One region of the Priestia sp. D3YE.R1 genome, then DNA from elsewhere that is predicted to be linked to it. Evidence: predicted binding sites of a transcription regulator. Region 1 holds the regulator's gene; each other region holds the start of a gene.
What was found. The regulator Rex, encoded in region 1, represses fermentation and respiration genes when NADH is low (regulators of the CRP and FNR family bind a similar motif). The targets are predictions, from matches to a motif close to TTGTGAAATATTTCACAA.
Positions count from the first base shown of each region.

Region 2: the regulator Rex is predicted to act here: its motif matches at 1,329-1,346, upstream of nirB (nitrite reductase large subunit NirB).
Region 3: the regulator Rex is predicted to act here: its motif matches at 1,469-1,486, upstream of ACOZIR_RS22065 (AtpZ/AtpI family protein).
Region 4: the regulator Rex is predicted to act here: its motif matches at 1,722-1,739, upstream of ACOZIR_RS11555 (DUF1641 domain-containing protein).

Region 1 is NZ_JBLTHW010000017.1:5,004-8,170, reverse strand. Features, by position in the region: gene ACOZIR_RS28080 (CPBP family intramembrane glutamic endopeptidase) at 1-284, shown strand, start outside; gene ACOZIR_RS28075 (YdiK family protein) at 281-508, shown strand; gene tatC (twin-arginine translocase subunit TatC) at 535-1,290, opposite strand; gene tatA (twin-arginine translocase TatA/TatE family subunit) at 1,306-1,491, opposite strand; gene ACOZIR_RS28060 (redox-sensing transcriptional repressor Rex) at 1,545-2,183, opposite strand; gene ACOZIR_RS28055 (ABC-F family ATP-binding cassette domain-containing protein) at 2,642-3,167, shown strand, end outside.
Region 2 is NZ_JBLTHW010000002.1:561,214-564,380, reverse strand. Features, by position in the region: gene nirB (nitrite reductase large subunit NirB) at 1-1,104, opposite strand, end outside; gene ACOZIR_RS15035 (SGNH/GDSL hydrolase family protein) at 1,833-2,579, opposite strand; gene ACOZIR_RS15030 (sigma-70 family RNA polymerase sigma factor) at 3,048-3,167, shown strand, end outside.
Region 3 is NZ_JBLTHW010000004.1:77,900-81,066, forward strand. Features, by position in the region: gene ACOZIR_RS22060 (S8 family serine peptidase) at 1-1,402, shown strand, start outside; gene ACOZIR_RS22065 (AtpZ/AtpI family protein) at 1,700-1,921, shown strand; gene ACOZIR_RS22070 (ATP synthase subunit I) at 1,928-2,299, shown strand; gene atpB (F0F1 ATP synthase subunit A) at 2,318-3,028, shown strand; gene atpE (F0F1 ATP synthase subunit C) at 3,119-3,167, shown strand, end outside.
Region 4 is NZ_JBLTHW010000001.1:2,172,246-2,175,412, forward strand. Features, by position in the region: gene ACOZIR_RS11550 (NAD(P)/FAD-dependent oxidoreductase) at 1-1,157, opposite strand, end outside; gene ACOZIR_RS11555 (DUF1641 domain-containing protein) at 1,191-1,643, opposite strand; gene ACOZIR_RS11560 (hypothetical protein) at 2,073-2,489, shown strand; gene ACOZIR_RS11565 (ammonium transporter) at 2,486-3,167, shown strand, end outside.

The DNA.
Region 1 (3,167 bases):
GTTCTCTTCACAAACGATACAATTTCTTTATCTCTGCATTTATTAGTTCCCTTATTTTCGCTGCGGTACACTGGGATTTTAAACATTTACTTGTGTATACAGCCATGGGATTTGTATTTGCATTCCTTTATGCAAGGACGAGACTAATTGTTGTACCTATTATTGCTCATGTTTTGATGAATACAATCGTTATTTTATCTCAAACTATTTTTGCAGATAAAATTATAGAAATGCAAAAACAAGCAGAACAAATGCAGTTCATTTTTGGAGGCATGTTTTTATGAAGAATATCCCTTTAACACGAGGGTTTATTTATATTATTATGGGGATTTTATTCACCTACTTGGCAATTCAAAATGCCCAGGAAACCGTCTGGAATTTCCCCACAATCTTATTTGCACTCGTAGCCGCATTCGATTTCAGGTTTGCGGTTCGCATCTTTATCTTGCACTACAAAATTAAAAAATTGCAGCAGCAATATAAAAATCAAGATGATTCATCCAAATAAAAAAACCACTGTTTCAGTGGTTTTTTTTACATACTAACATCTTCTCTTTCTTGCTCTGCCCTTGCCTTTAACACTTTGCGATACGAAATGCGGGAAATAATGATGCTGATTTCATACAAAATTAAAAGCGGCACTGTCACCATCATGTGCGAGAGCAATTCCGGTGGTGTAATAAGTGCGGCAATAACTAGCAGTACGAAATAGGCATATTTTCGAATTTGAGATAAAAACATAGGCGTTATAATTCCTAAACGCGTCAAAAACATAACGACGACAGGAAGCTGAAACAACAAGCCAAAAGGCAGTGTGAGCTGCATTAAAAAAGAAAAGTATTCATTAATGCCAATCACTTGGTTTACATTCAGCTCATCCGAAACGCGCGTCATAAAATCAACGACAAATGGAAACAACACAAAATAAGAAAAAGAGACACCGCCGATAAAGAGAAAAATGGAAACAGGAATATATCCAAGCGTTACCTTACGCTCTTTTTCATATAAACCAGGACTAATAAATGCCCAGAGTTGATACAGTGCAACAGGAGCTGCAAGTACGCAGCCGATAATAACAGCAAATTGCATATAAATCTTAACTGGATCTGTTAACCGAAATGCATTCATCGTTAAATTCTTTGCCTCATCAGCATGCTGTAAATAGACAATAACCTTATCCGCTATAAAAAAGCCGCCAATTGTGGCAATCACAAAGAAAAATAAAACAATTAAAATGCGTTTTCGCAGCTCTCCTATATGATCATATATTGACATTTCTTGTTCGGTCATACTATGATCACCCTTTTACTCTTTGTCATCTACTTGACGCTGTTTATCTTTTTCACGATCTTCTGATGCACCGCTAGCGGCATGCTTAAACTCTCTAAGCGTTTGGCCCACTGATCTTCCTAGCTCCGGTAACCGTTTCGGTCCAAAAATAAGCAGTGCTACAATCGCAATAATAATCCAACTGCCTGCTCCAATCCCCATATTCCCACTCTCCTTATTAATTTAGACTTAAGGAAATCGTAACACAGTCCGCCTTATTCAACAGGATAATTTTTCAAAAAGTAGACAAGCGACTGTAATTCTACAGCAAGATCAATATGATGGAGTCGAATCTCATCCGGTACGTTTAAGCGTGCAGGAGTAAAGTTTAAAATCCCTTTAATTCCGCAACTCACTAAACGATCGGTAATTTGCTGAGCAACAGTGGCTGGAACGGTTAAAATCGCTACTGAGATGTCATCACTCATATAATCTTCCAATTGGTCAAGGTGATAGACTGGCACGTCGCCTACTTTCGTACCGACTTTATCTTCTATCACATCAAAAGCGCACTCAATTTTAGTGTTATTATTTTTAATAAAATTATAATTTAAAAAGGCCGTTCCTAGATTCCCTACGCCAATCAGTGCTACTTTCGTTACTTCATCTTGGTCTAACGTTTTACGGAAAAATGTAAGTAAATAATTCACATTGTAGCCGTATCCCTTTTTTCCTAATGCACCAAAGTAAGAAAAGTCCCGACGAATAGTAGCAGAATCCACTTTCACTGCCTCACTTAACTCTGCTGACGACACACGCTGTTTACCAGAAGCATGCAAATTTTTCAAAAAACGATAATAAAGCGGCAATCGTTTAGCCGTTGCTTGTGGTATTTTTAATTGTTCAGTGTTCACGTTGTACCCCCTCAGTTCATGTATGTCATTACTAACATTTTCAAGTCATATTGCATTACCTTTCACAAAGCATCAACCGCTTTGAGGTAGCGCTTCCAATTCTCTCTCTTTTCTCTTGTTTTATATATACTCCGCTTCAAACCTCGACGGCTTTTGTCTATCCAGCACTACTTAAAGTCGATAGCTAGAACGAAGCAATTAGCCCTTCAAAGGATCGGTTTGGTAGTCATGACGGGTTTTTTACATCCATCATATATAAGTTCAGAGATGCACTTATCTCTTATTTTAACATAGTATCCTGTATAAAATGTGCAGGTAAAATCATTTTATTTCATGAATCAAAACATTCGCTTCATCATTTGTCCTTGTCCCTCTACAAATTACAAACGCTTGTAGGAAGAACTTGTAGTTAAAAATGTGTTAAAATACACTATGGATATACTACTAGAGGTGAAAAAATGATTATTCTACAATTGAACGGTATTACAAAATACTATGGGGCAGAACCCATTTTATCGAATATAAAGTTAGAAGTACAATCAAAAGACCGCATTGCCTTAGTGGGACGAAACGGTGCTGGTAAATCAACTTTATTAAAAATTATTGCTGAGCAGCTTTCCTATGACAGCGGAGAAATTATTAAACCTAAGGGTGTTTCCATTGATTATATGGGACAAGATACAGTTCTTGAGTCAACACTCTCCATATGGGAAGAAATGATGACTGTCTTTGCTCCATTAAAGAAGATGGAAAAAGAATTACGTACGCTTGAAACGAAGATGGGTGATCCAGACATTTTTAATGATTCAGTTCAATACGAAAAACTAACCAAAGAGTACGATCAGCTTCAAGTAACGTTTAAAGATTTAGGCGGCTATCAATATGAAGCGGATACACGATCTATTCTTCACGGTTTCCGTTTTTCAAACTTTGACTACAGCACCCCTATTTCCTCCTTGAGCGGTGGACAAAAAACGCGCCTGG
Region 2 (3,167 bases), on a different contig from region 1:
AAAAAGAACGGCTCCTACGATTTGATTGCCTCGCAGAACAAGCTTTTTATAAATGCCGTCTTGTTCATCGAACACTTTGATCGCTTTTTTCTCTTCATCTTCCATGAAGTCGCCTGCCGAAAACACTTCAACACCTGATACTTTTAGCTGCGTTGATAAAACCGATCCTTCATAAGGCACTTTTTCTGCCCCGCAAATCGCTTTGGCTAATGCTTTTCCTTGTTCATACAGAGGTGCTACTAGCCCGTATACCATTCCTCTATGCTCTGCACATTCTCCGACAGCGTAGATGTTTGGGATATCCGTTTGCATATAATCATCCACGACAATTCCTCGATTTACGTTAAGTCCCGCTTCTTTTGCAAGCTGAACATTTGGTTTAATTCCAACCGCCATTACGACTAAATCAGCTTCTAAAAACGTACCGTCTTTAAAAGATAATCCTTCAACTCGTTCATTGCCGACGATTTCCGCCGTTTGTTTTTCAAGCAAAAACTTCATGCCTTGTTTTTCTAATTCGTTTTGAAGCAATTTGCCGGCTGTTGGATCGAGCTGACGTTCCATTAAATACGGAGCTAAATGAATGACAGATACGTCCATCCCTAGATTTAACAGTCCCCGCGCCGCTTCTAGCCCAAGCAGTCCGCCTCCAATAACCGCTGCTTTTTTATACTGCTGAGATGCCTGCAGCATTTCATCCGTGTCTTTTATATCTCGAAAAGCCGTAACTCCTTTTTTATCTGATCCTGGAATCGGAAGAATAAAAGGAAGAGAGCCCGTTGCTAAAATTAATTCATCATATGATTCTACTCTGCCGCTGTTTGTCGCTACTTCTTTTTTTACTGAATCGATACTAGTAACCGTTTCCCCCGTATATAATGTAATATTGTTTTCTTGATACCAGTTCCAATCGTTTAACGTAATGTCTTCAACATTCGTATCTCCTTGCAGCACTTTTGATAGTAAAATACGATTATAGTTCGGATGCGGCTCGCTTCCGAAAATCGTAATCTCAAACGCTTCGTTTGAAACCTTCAATACTTCTTCAACCGCTCGAACTCCAGCCATTCCATTTCCAATCAATACGAGTTTCTTTTTTTGCATCTTCCATTCCTCCCCTGGCGTCTATACCTGCTTGTTTCAAAGATATATTTTCTATGCATCTTTAAAGATATACTTAAGATATATGAATTTTCTGAATCGTTCAACTTATGTGTCAGATTATCTAACACAGTTACGGTATGTATGCGATTCCATTACTTTAACAGCAAGAAAAAAAATAAGTGGTCTAATTACGTTTTAATTTAGATCATCCTTTGCATTTTATTTTGTGATGTTTTTCACAACGTTAATGTAACAAGAATATGCAGCTTGGGCTATGATAAAAATCACTCCTATTAAAAATGAGCGATAGTTTGATCGTCTTGTTCTAAAGACTTGGGTTAGTATCTTATCATCTATCTTTTCATCAATATATAAATTGATTATCGCCTGTATCGCAGAACAAGCAATTCTAAATGTTTATATGTCAAAAATGACAATCCCAAAAAATTCTTTATAAAGAATTTTTTAGATAAACTGTTCTTTATAGTATTTACTATCCCTCTTGAGTTCTTTATAATGAAACAATAGAACTTTTATAAAGAACAGAATGGAGAATTGTAATGCCACTCGTAAACATCAAAAAGGTTTGGACCCCTTTAGAGATTTTTGGCTTTAAACTTTATAAGTGTAGAGATACCAAAAATTACTACTATAAAACGAGAAAAAGTCACAATCTAGCAAAATTGTAAAAAACAAGCCCTCTTTCTTTTGAAAGAGGGCTTATCTTTTTATTCTCCTGTAAACCAATTCACAACATATTCCCCCCACACCTCATTTCCTTTTTTCGTTAAATTGCCGCTGTCTTTATTTATATACTCTCCTAAATGAAACGGCCAAATGAGCGAGTGATTCATATAATATACCCAGTTTGCTTCAGATACTCCTCTGATCGCTTCTACCCCTTCTTCGTAGGACTCAGTTTGTGAAATATATGGCTGTGACGGCTGAATCATAAGGGTTTTCTTCAAGTCTTTAAGCTGATGAATCAGCTTGTCTGTATTTTCAAGCGTCTCATCTAGCGTAAGGTGCTGATAGTCATTTTTAAGAGGTGCTTCAAACAGAATAATGTTTGGCTGAAGTTGATCAATTTGATCGGCAATATGTGAGGATAAAAGCTCATCGGTTGTTTGGCTGCCGTATGAAAGTGTTTTGACCGTAAATACATCACGTCCATATGTAGCTGCTAGTTCTTTTTTTAACTGCTGAGGCCACTCTGCTTCCTTTGCGGATGTGGCAAGCACAAGAGTTAGAGGTTTTTTATTTGCGATAGATGACTGGATTTGTTTTGTGATAAAGTCTGGAAGATTTTTTGTATAAGCAGATACATCGGAAAACTGTTTTTCTTTATGTACAACAGCAGTTTTTACTTCACTTGCCTGCGCTTCCGTTTGCTCTTGCCAGTGCTGCGTCCCCGCATACATCACCGCCCCGCACAAAACAGCCGCCGCCACATTTACCCCAACCATCGCCTTCATTCAATCTCCCCTTTACCCGTTTTTAAAAACCAAATATATTCTGCCCACCCAACTTACATTCAATAGAATAAACAAAGAGACAAACACAAAAATACTCCACTGAATTTGCCCAAAAAGGTTCACCTAAGCGGCAGGCGCAAACCCGCAAGGGAGGGTGACTGCCGCTTAGGTCTAGCAACTCTACCATCACCGCTCTTTGGTGATGGTAGAGTTGCTACATCGATTGATATAAGAGTAATTATAGATTAGTAGAAATTGGAATGGGGGGCCTTTCGTACGTAAAATCTCTACAAATACACGTATACTTCGCATATTTCCTAGCGAAACGTGAAGTTTCCGGGGAAATTACGTCACGTTTCTTAAAAAGAAAACATAATGTACGCTCATTCGCGCATGTAATCTTTCTCTTGTACAGTAGAGATACCGGCGGAATACAGCAAAAACGCGTTTTTGAAAAAGGAATGCTGCATGCAAAAAAGCTCGTTTGATCAAATCGCTTCATCTTTTCATCCATTAATTGTGTCGATGATTAAAAAATTTCATATTTACAAAGACTACGACGAATATTATCAAATTGCGTTAATTGGT
Region 3 (3,167 bases), on a different contig from region 1:
GGTTACATCTAGCGGCAATTCAGGTCCAGGTTTATGGACCGTGGGTTCTCCAGGTACAGCGGGAAAAGCTATTTCGGTTGGCGCTTCTGTTTCCCCGACAACAGTTCAATTTCTAACAATCGGATTTAATAAAGAAAAAATTATGATGGCGCCGGTAGAAGGGTCGCGCCCATGGACGTTTAATCAAACGCTGCGTGTAATAAATGAACAATACTCTAAAGAGCAAAAGCATGCGTTAGGTAACGTCATTTTGCTAAAAACAGAGGGAAATGCGGTTGAAAAAAAGATTAAACAAGCTGAACAGGCGGGAGCAAAAGCCGTTATTTTATATAGTCCGACCGAAAGAAGTATAATCGGTAAACTAAAAGAGTCAGTAAATATTCCAGTGATATGGGTAAGTAAAAAAAGCGGTGATACCATTAGTCAATATATAGAGTCTCAACAACCGTACTTACGCACTGGCCAGCAAGTGGTGCAAGACTTGCTCACATCTTTCAGTTCAAGAGGGCCTGTAACGACTACTTGGGGAATCAAACCAGACGTCGTCGCACCAGGTTACTTCATTAATAGTACAGTTCCTGGAGGGTATGAACGCATGCATGGCACAAGTATGGCTGCGCCCCATGTAGCTGGAGCATGTGCGCTGATTTTACAAGCTCACCCTAAATGGTCTCCTGAACAAGTCAAAGCTTCATTGATGAACACCAGTAAAGTAATGCAGCAGCTAAACGGTCAAACGTATCGCGTATATGAACAAGGAGCGGGAAGAATTCAAATAGCAAAAGCCGTCACAGCAGAATCTTTATTTTATCCATCTTCTTTATCTTTTGGTATTTTTACGCGTCCATCAAAGAAAGTTTTATCTTTTAAAATTGATAACCAGTCTGATAAAGCAAAAACGTACCGTTTAAACGTTCCGAAAAGGGATGAAGGAGTGAACTGGGATGTTCCATTACCCGTCACGGTGCTACCCCATCAGACAAAAGAGATAGCTGTCACTTTATCGGTGCAGCCCCGTTTTAAAAATAAAGGTATATATGACGGATATTTGGAAATAAATGATTCACGTGAAACATTTTCGCTTCCTTATATGTACATGATTAGCATTCCAGATTATCCTCGTGTCATGGGATTGCAAGTAGCAGCGGAAAAAGAGAAAAATACGTATAGCTATGAACTGTTTTTGCCTGAAGGAGCAGATCAGTTAGGCGTCGCTCTTTTTGATAAGCAGTCTTTACAGTTTGTATCGTATTTAGATGTTGACGTGGATGTAGAAAGAGGCATGAGAAAGCGAAAAATAACGATTGATGAATCGCTTGTACCGGGAGTGTACCAAATATTTGCATTTGTGAAAAAGCATAGACAAGAGCAGGTTGTACACAGTACAATAACGATTGAATGAACCTCTTTAAATGTTTTCATTTAAAGAGGTTTTATGTGTGGCAGAAATGTGAACAATAAGAAGAGATTGTGAAGTTTTTAGCTTAAACACATTGACATTAAATATACGCTATTGTATGCTTACAGGGAATATAAATGATAAGGTTTTCAACCTGTGAAAACCGTTGATATTTCTGCGCATTTTATTAGCTGTTTTTACCTTTTTTAGCAATTTTTTTTGCCTTCCTATCATATATTGAGCTATGAAAACGATAGAGAATTCGGAAAAAAGAAAATTTTGCAAAAGGGGTATGAGTTTATGAAAGATCGCAACCGTCATCCTTTGCAAGCGATGGCATTAGTGTCAATCATTCTATCACAGTTAGCAGGTTCAGTCTTAATTGGCTTATTCTCTGGAAGATGGGCTGATCAATGGCTTGACACCGAACCACTATTTTTGATTTTAGGCCTTCTTTCAGGGCTAGCAGCAGGTGTTTTTATGATGCTGCGAACAGTCCACCATTTTTTTTCAGGAGATTAATAATTCATGCAGGATTTGCAGCACGTTTTTCCAAGACTTCGTTCATACATATTGTATTTGTTAGCATTATACGTTCTCGGCTGGGGATTTACAAGTTATAAGGCTGTTTTTGCAGGTTTAATTTTAGGAACCGCCCTGAGTTTGTATAATTTGTGGAACTTAGTAAGAAAGTTTGAGCAGTTTGGACAGGCGTTGGATGAGGGGAAAAAGCCTCGTTCAATTGGGACTGTTGTAAGATTTGCAACAGCTGCTCTCGCAGTTGTGATTACCATCTCTTATCCAAAAACCTTTCATATTATTAGTGTAGTTGTGGGATTAATGACGTATTATGTTGTCATTATCATAGATTTAGTTGTTCAAAATATGCGTAGAAGATAGAAAGAGAGGTGAACACAGTTGGGTCATGAATCACCAACTATAGAGTTTCTAGGCCTTACTTTTAGTCAAAGTAACTTGCTTATGGTTACCGTAGCTTCTGTTATTGTATTCTTAATTGCAGTTTTATGTACTCGTACTCTTGCTATGAAGCCAAGCGGTGCACAAAACTTTATTGAATGGGTCTTAGATTTTGTTAAAGGACTCGTTAATAGCAATATGGATTGGAAAACAGGTGGCCGCTTTTTGACGCTAGGTGTAACTTTACTTATGTACATTTTTGTGTCAAATATGTTGGGTCTTCCATTTGCCATCGTGATTGACCATAACTTATGGTGGAAATCGCCAACCGCTGATCCAGCAATTACGCTGACGTTAGCCGTTATGGTAGTTGTACTATCACATTATTATGGTATTAAAATGCGAGGTTTCTCTGCATACACGAAAGATTACTTCAAGCCAATGGCATTTTTATTCCCGCTTAAGATTATCGAGGAGTTTGCCAATACGTTAACGCTTGGCCTTCGTCTTTACGGTAATATTTATGCTGGGGAAATTTTGTTAAGCTTGCTAGCTGGTTTAGCAACAACAGGCTTCCTAGGTACAATTGGAGCTGCTATCCCAATGCTTTTATGGCAAGGATTCAGTATTTTTGTAGGCGCAATTCAGGCCTTCATTTTCACAATGTTAACGATGGTTTATTTATCTCACAAAGTGAGTAGCGACCATTAATTTATAAAGCTTTGTTCAAGTAATACCCAATTTGGACAAAACAAAACTTAGTTAAACAAAATCATATATATTAAGGGAGGACTTTATAAAATGGGTTTAATAGCATCTGCAATTGCGATTGGTTTAGCGGCACTAGGTG
Region 4 (3,167 bases), on a different contig from region 1:
CCTTTGATATGAGATAAGTAACGAACGTTACTTGCTTCTTTCATAAGTGATGCTGGTAAACCTTTTAATTGCGTTTTGTTTCCGCCGATTGTACCAATTGCATCTTTGCGTCCAAGACTTCCTAGTGTACCAGAGAAGACAGGAACGAATGATTCCATTGCTCCGCCGCGAATAGCTACTGCTAAGTTCACGCCTACAACTTCACCCATTTGCCAAGCTAATTGAGCAGTAGGTGGGTAAGGGCGACCTTCTGGACCCATTACAACCGCTGAGTCACCAGCAAGGAATACATCTTTATGAGATGTAGATTGTAAGAATTCATTTACAAGTGCACGACCGCGGTTTACTTCGATACCTGAGTTAGCAACTACAGAGTTACCTTGAACTCCGCCAGTCCATACCATTGTTTTTGTTTCAATTTTGCTGCCGTCTTTAAGTTCAACAGTTGTAGCATCCATTTTTGTTACAGGTGTACCAGTAACAAATGTAACGCCACGTTTTGTTAAGCTTGATTGAGCGCGCTCTACTAATTCAGCAGGGAAGCCTGGAAGAACTGTAGGAGCTGCTTCTACACAGTATAGAGAAATTTCTTTTGGATCAACACCGTGTCTTAGACATAGGCTTGGCATTAAGTCAGCGTATTCACCAACAAGTTCGATACCTGTTAATCCGCCACCGCCAACTACGATTGTACCATCAGCTTTATTTTTTGTTTTGCTGTATTCAGCGATACAAGCTTCTACGTGCGCACGTAAACGGTTTGCATCATTTACTGATTTAAGAACGAAGCTGTGCTCTTCTAAACCAGGGATACCGAAGTAAGCAGTTTCACTACCTAAAGCTGTAACAAGGTAGTCGTAGCTTAATTTTGTACCATCTTCAAGAGATACTTCACGTTGATCTGGTGAGATTTCTTTTACCGTTGCAATTTTTAAATCAACGTTGTAGTTTTTAAGTAATTTATCAAGTGGTAAAGCTACCGCTTGTTCAGAAACGCCGCCTACAGCTAGACGGTGTAATTCTGTAATGATTTGGTGAGTAGCAAAACGGTTCACTACTGTAATTTTTGCTTCATCCGCACTTAGGTGTTGGCGAGCTGTCATTGCAGTTAATAAACCACCGTAACCGCCGCCTAAAATTAAAATATGTTTTGACATAGTCGATCCTCCGTCCACACTTTTTAATGAAAATTATTTTTGTTTTTCGTTTGTAATGTCTAAATACGCTTGTGCAAAGCGGAATAGTTTTTGAGCTTGTGGATCTTTAAGCATGCGTAATAAACCGAATAAACCGATTGAATTAGAAGCATTTGCTTCTGCACGATCGTTTGCTTCGATTGCAGTAGCTGCAAGACCTTTTACTGTTCCTTCTACTGGCTCGATAAATTCTTTTACTCCACCAAGTAGATCTTCTTTTAATACGTCGTCAGTTAATAATGATTGCGCAACGTCGTAAGTTTTTGTAAGCACCGTTACCATTTCAGATAATTTTGGTAAATTATCTACAAGAACAGTAAGAGCTTCTTGTACTTCAGGCTTTAACAATTGATCTAACACATCCGCTTGACCTTTGTTAACTGCCGCTTCTGTTTGTACAGCAGCATTTTCCTCTGCAGCTGATTTTTGAATAGTTGATTGAGACATGAAAAGTCCTCCTTTGCTGGATACTGTTGCATATGTAGTTCCTAGTTATCTGCTAGACTTTCAAACTACATTGTGAAGTTGTGAAATCTTGCACATAATTCTATTTTAATTTTAATACGAGATAAAATCAACTCATTTCGTTGAAAAAATAAGTGAAGAACCTCGTAACCCTTTGTTTAATAAAAGTTTATAAAAAATAAAGCGAATAATTGCCTAGGTAAATAAAATTAAAATAGGGAACTAACATGATTCCTCTTCCTACGATAAAACAAATAACGTCATATTTCAACACATACGAACTTAATATTCTATAAGTATTAAAAAGATAGGGCGCATTTACTATTTAAAGAGTTTTCAAAAAATTACATTGACTTACTATAGTGTTCTACATATAATCAGAATATAACATCTTATGTAAGGAGATATAACATGGTTATAGTGGATGAACTTTATCATAATGTGGTCATTACATTGCCTCAATTAAAATTAATTGAATTTATAATGAAGTTAAAAGAAGCTAAAGCACAAGAAATAGAAGATATAAAAACGAAAATTAGTAAATACGAAGAGAAGAAACGTGCTGAAGAAGCTTGGTATCAATCACTATCACCGTTTCGTAAATTTTTTACCGGGCGTCCTTTAAGTCAGCATCAAGCGGTCGAGTATATGGTATACGTAAAGGAACGCTTTAAAAAAATTGATCACCTTAAAGCACAAATGCGAGAACTTCATGAAGTTCTTGAATTAATAAAAGCGGAAAATGAAGAAACAAGTGAAATTACGCTTTCGCCTGCTATTGTACAAGAAATAAAACGATTAAAAAGCAGTGGAGGCGTGGGGATATGAGTGTTAATGAACTAAGTTTAGGTATAAATACAACGTGGGTCGTCTTAACAGCGGCGATGATTTTGTTAATGGAAGGCGGATTTGCCTTGCTAGAGGCAGGTTTTGTCCGCTATAAAAATAGCGTGAATATTATTATGAAAGTATTTGCTGATATTACAATAGGAACGCTTTGTTTCTATTTAATTGGTTTTGGATTAATGTACGGAGATGATTTAGGTGGAATCGTCGGTAAAAGCGGTTTTGCGCTATCAGGTAATTTATCGCACCTTGACATTCCAATTGGGCTTGAAACGTTTTGGTTGTTTCAGTGTGCATTTGTGATTGCGGTCATTTCTATCGTTTCTGGAGCAGTAGCAGAACGAATTAATTTCCGTGCATACCTTTTATATGCGATTTTAATGACTACATTTATTTATCCTGTAGCGGGCCACTGGATTTGGGGAGGCGGATGGATTAGTAAGTTAGGGATGCTTGATTTTGCTGGTTCCGCAGTTATTCATGCTTTAGGCGGTTTTTCAGCTTTAGCAGCTGCAATAATGATTGGACCAAGAAAAGGGAAATTTACGAAGAATGGAATTAGTTCCGTTTCTCTTCCAAGCAATTTGCCGCTTGCATCAGTTGGTGCCTTTTTATTATGGTTTGGATGGTTCGGGTTTAATGCAGGAAGTACGCTAAGTG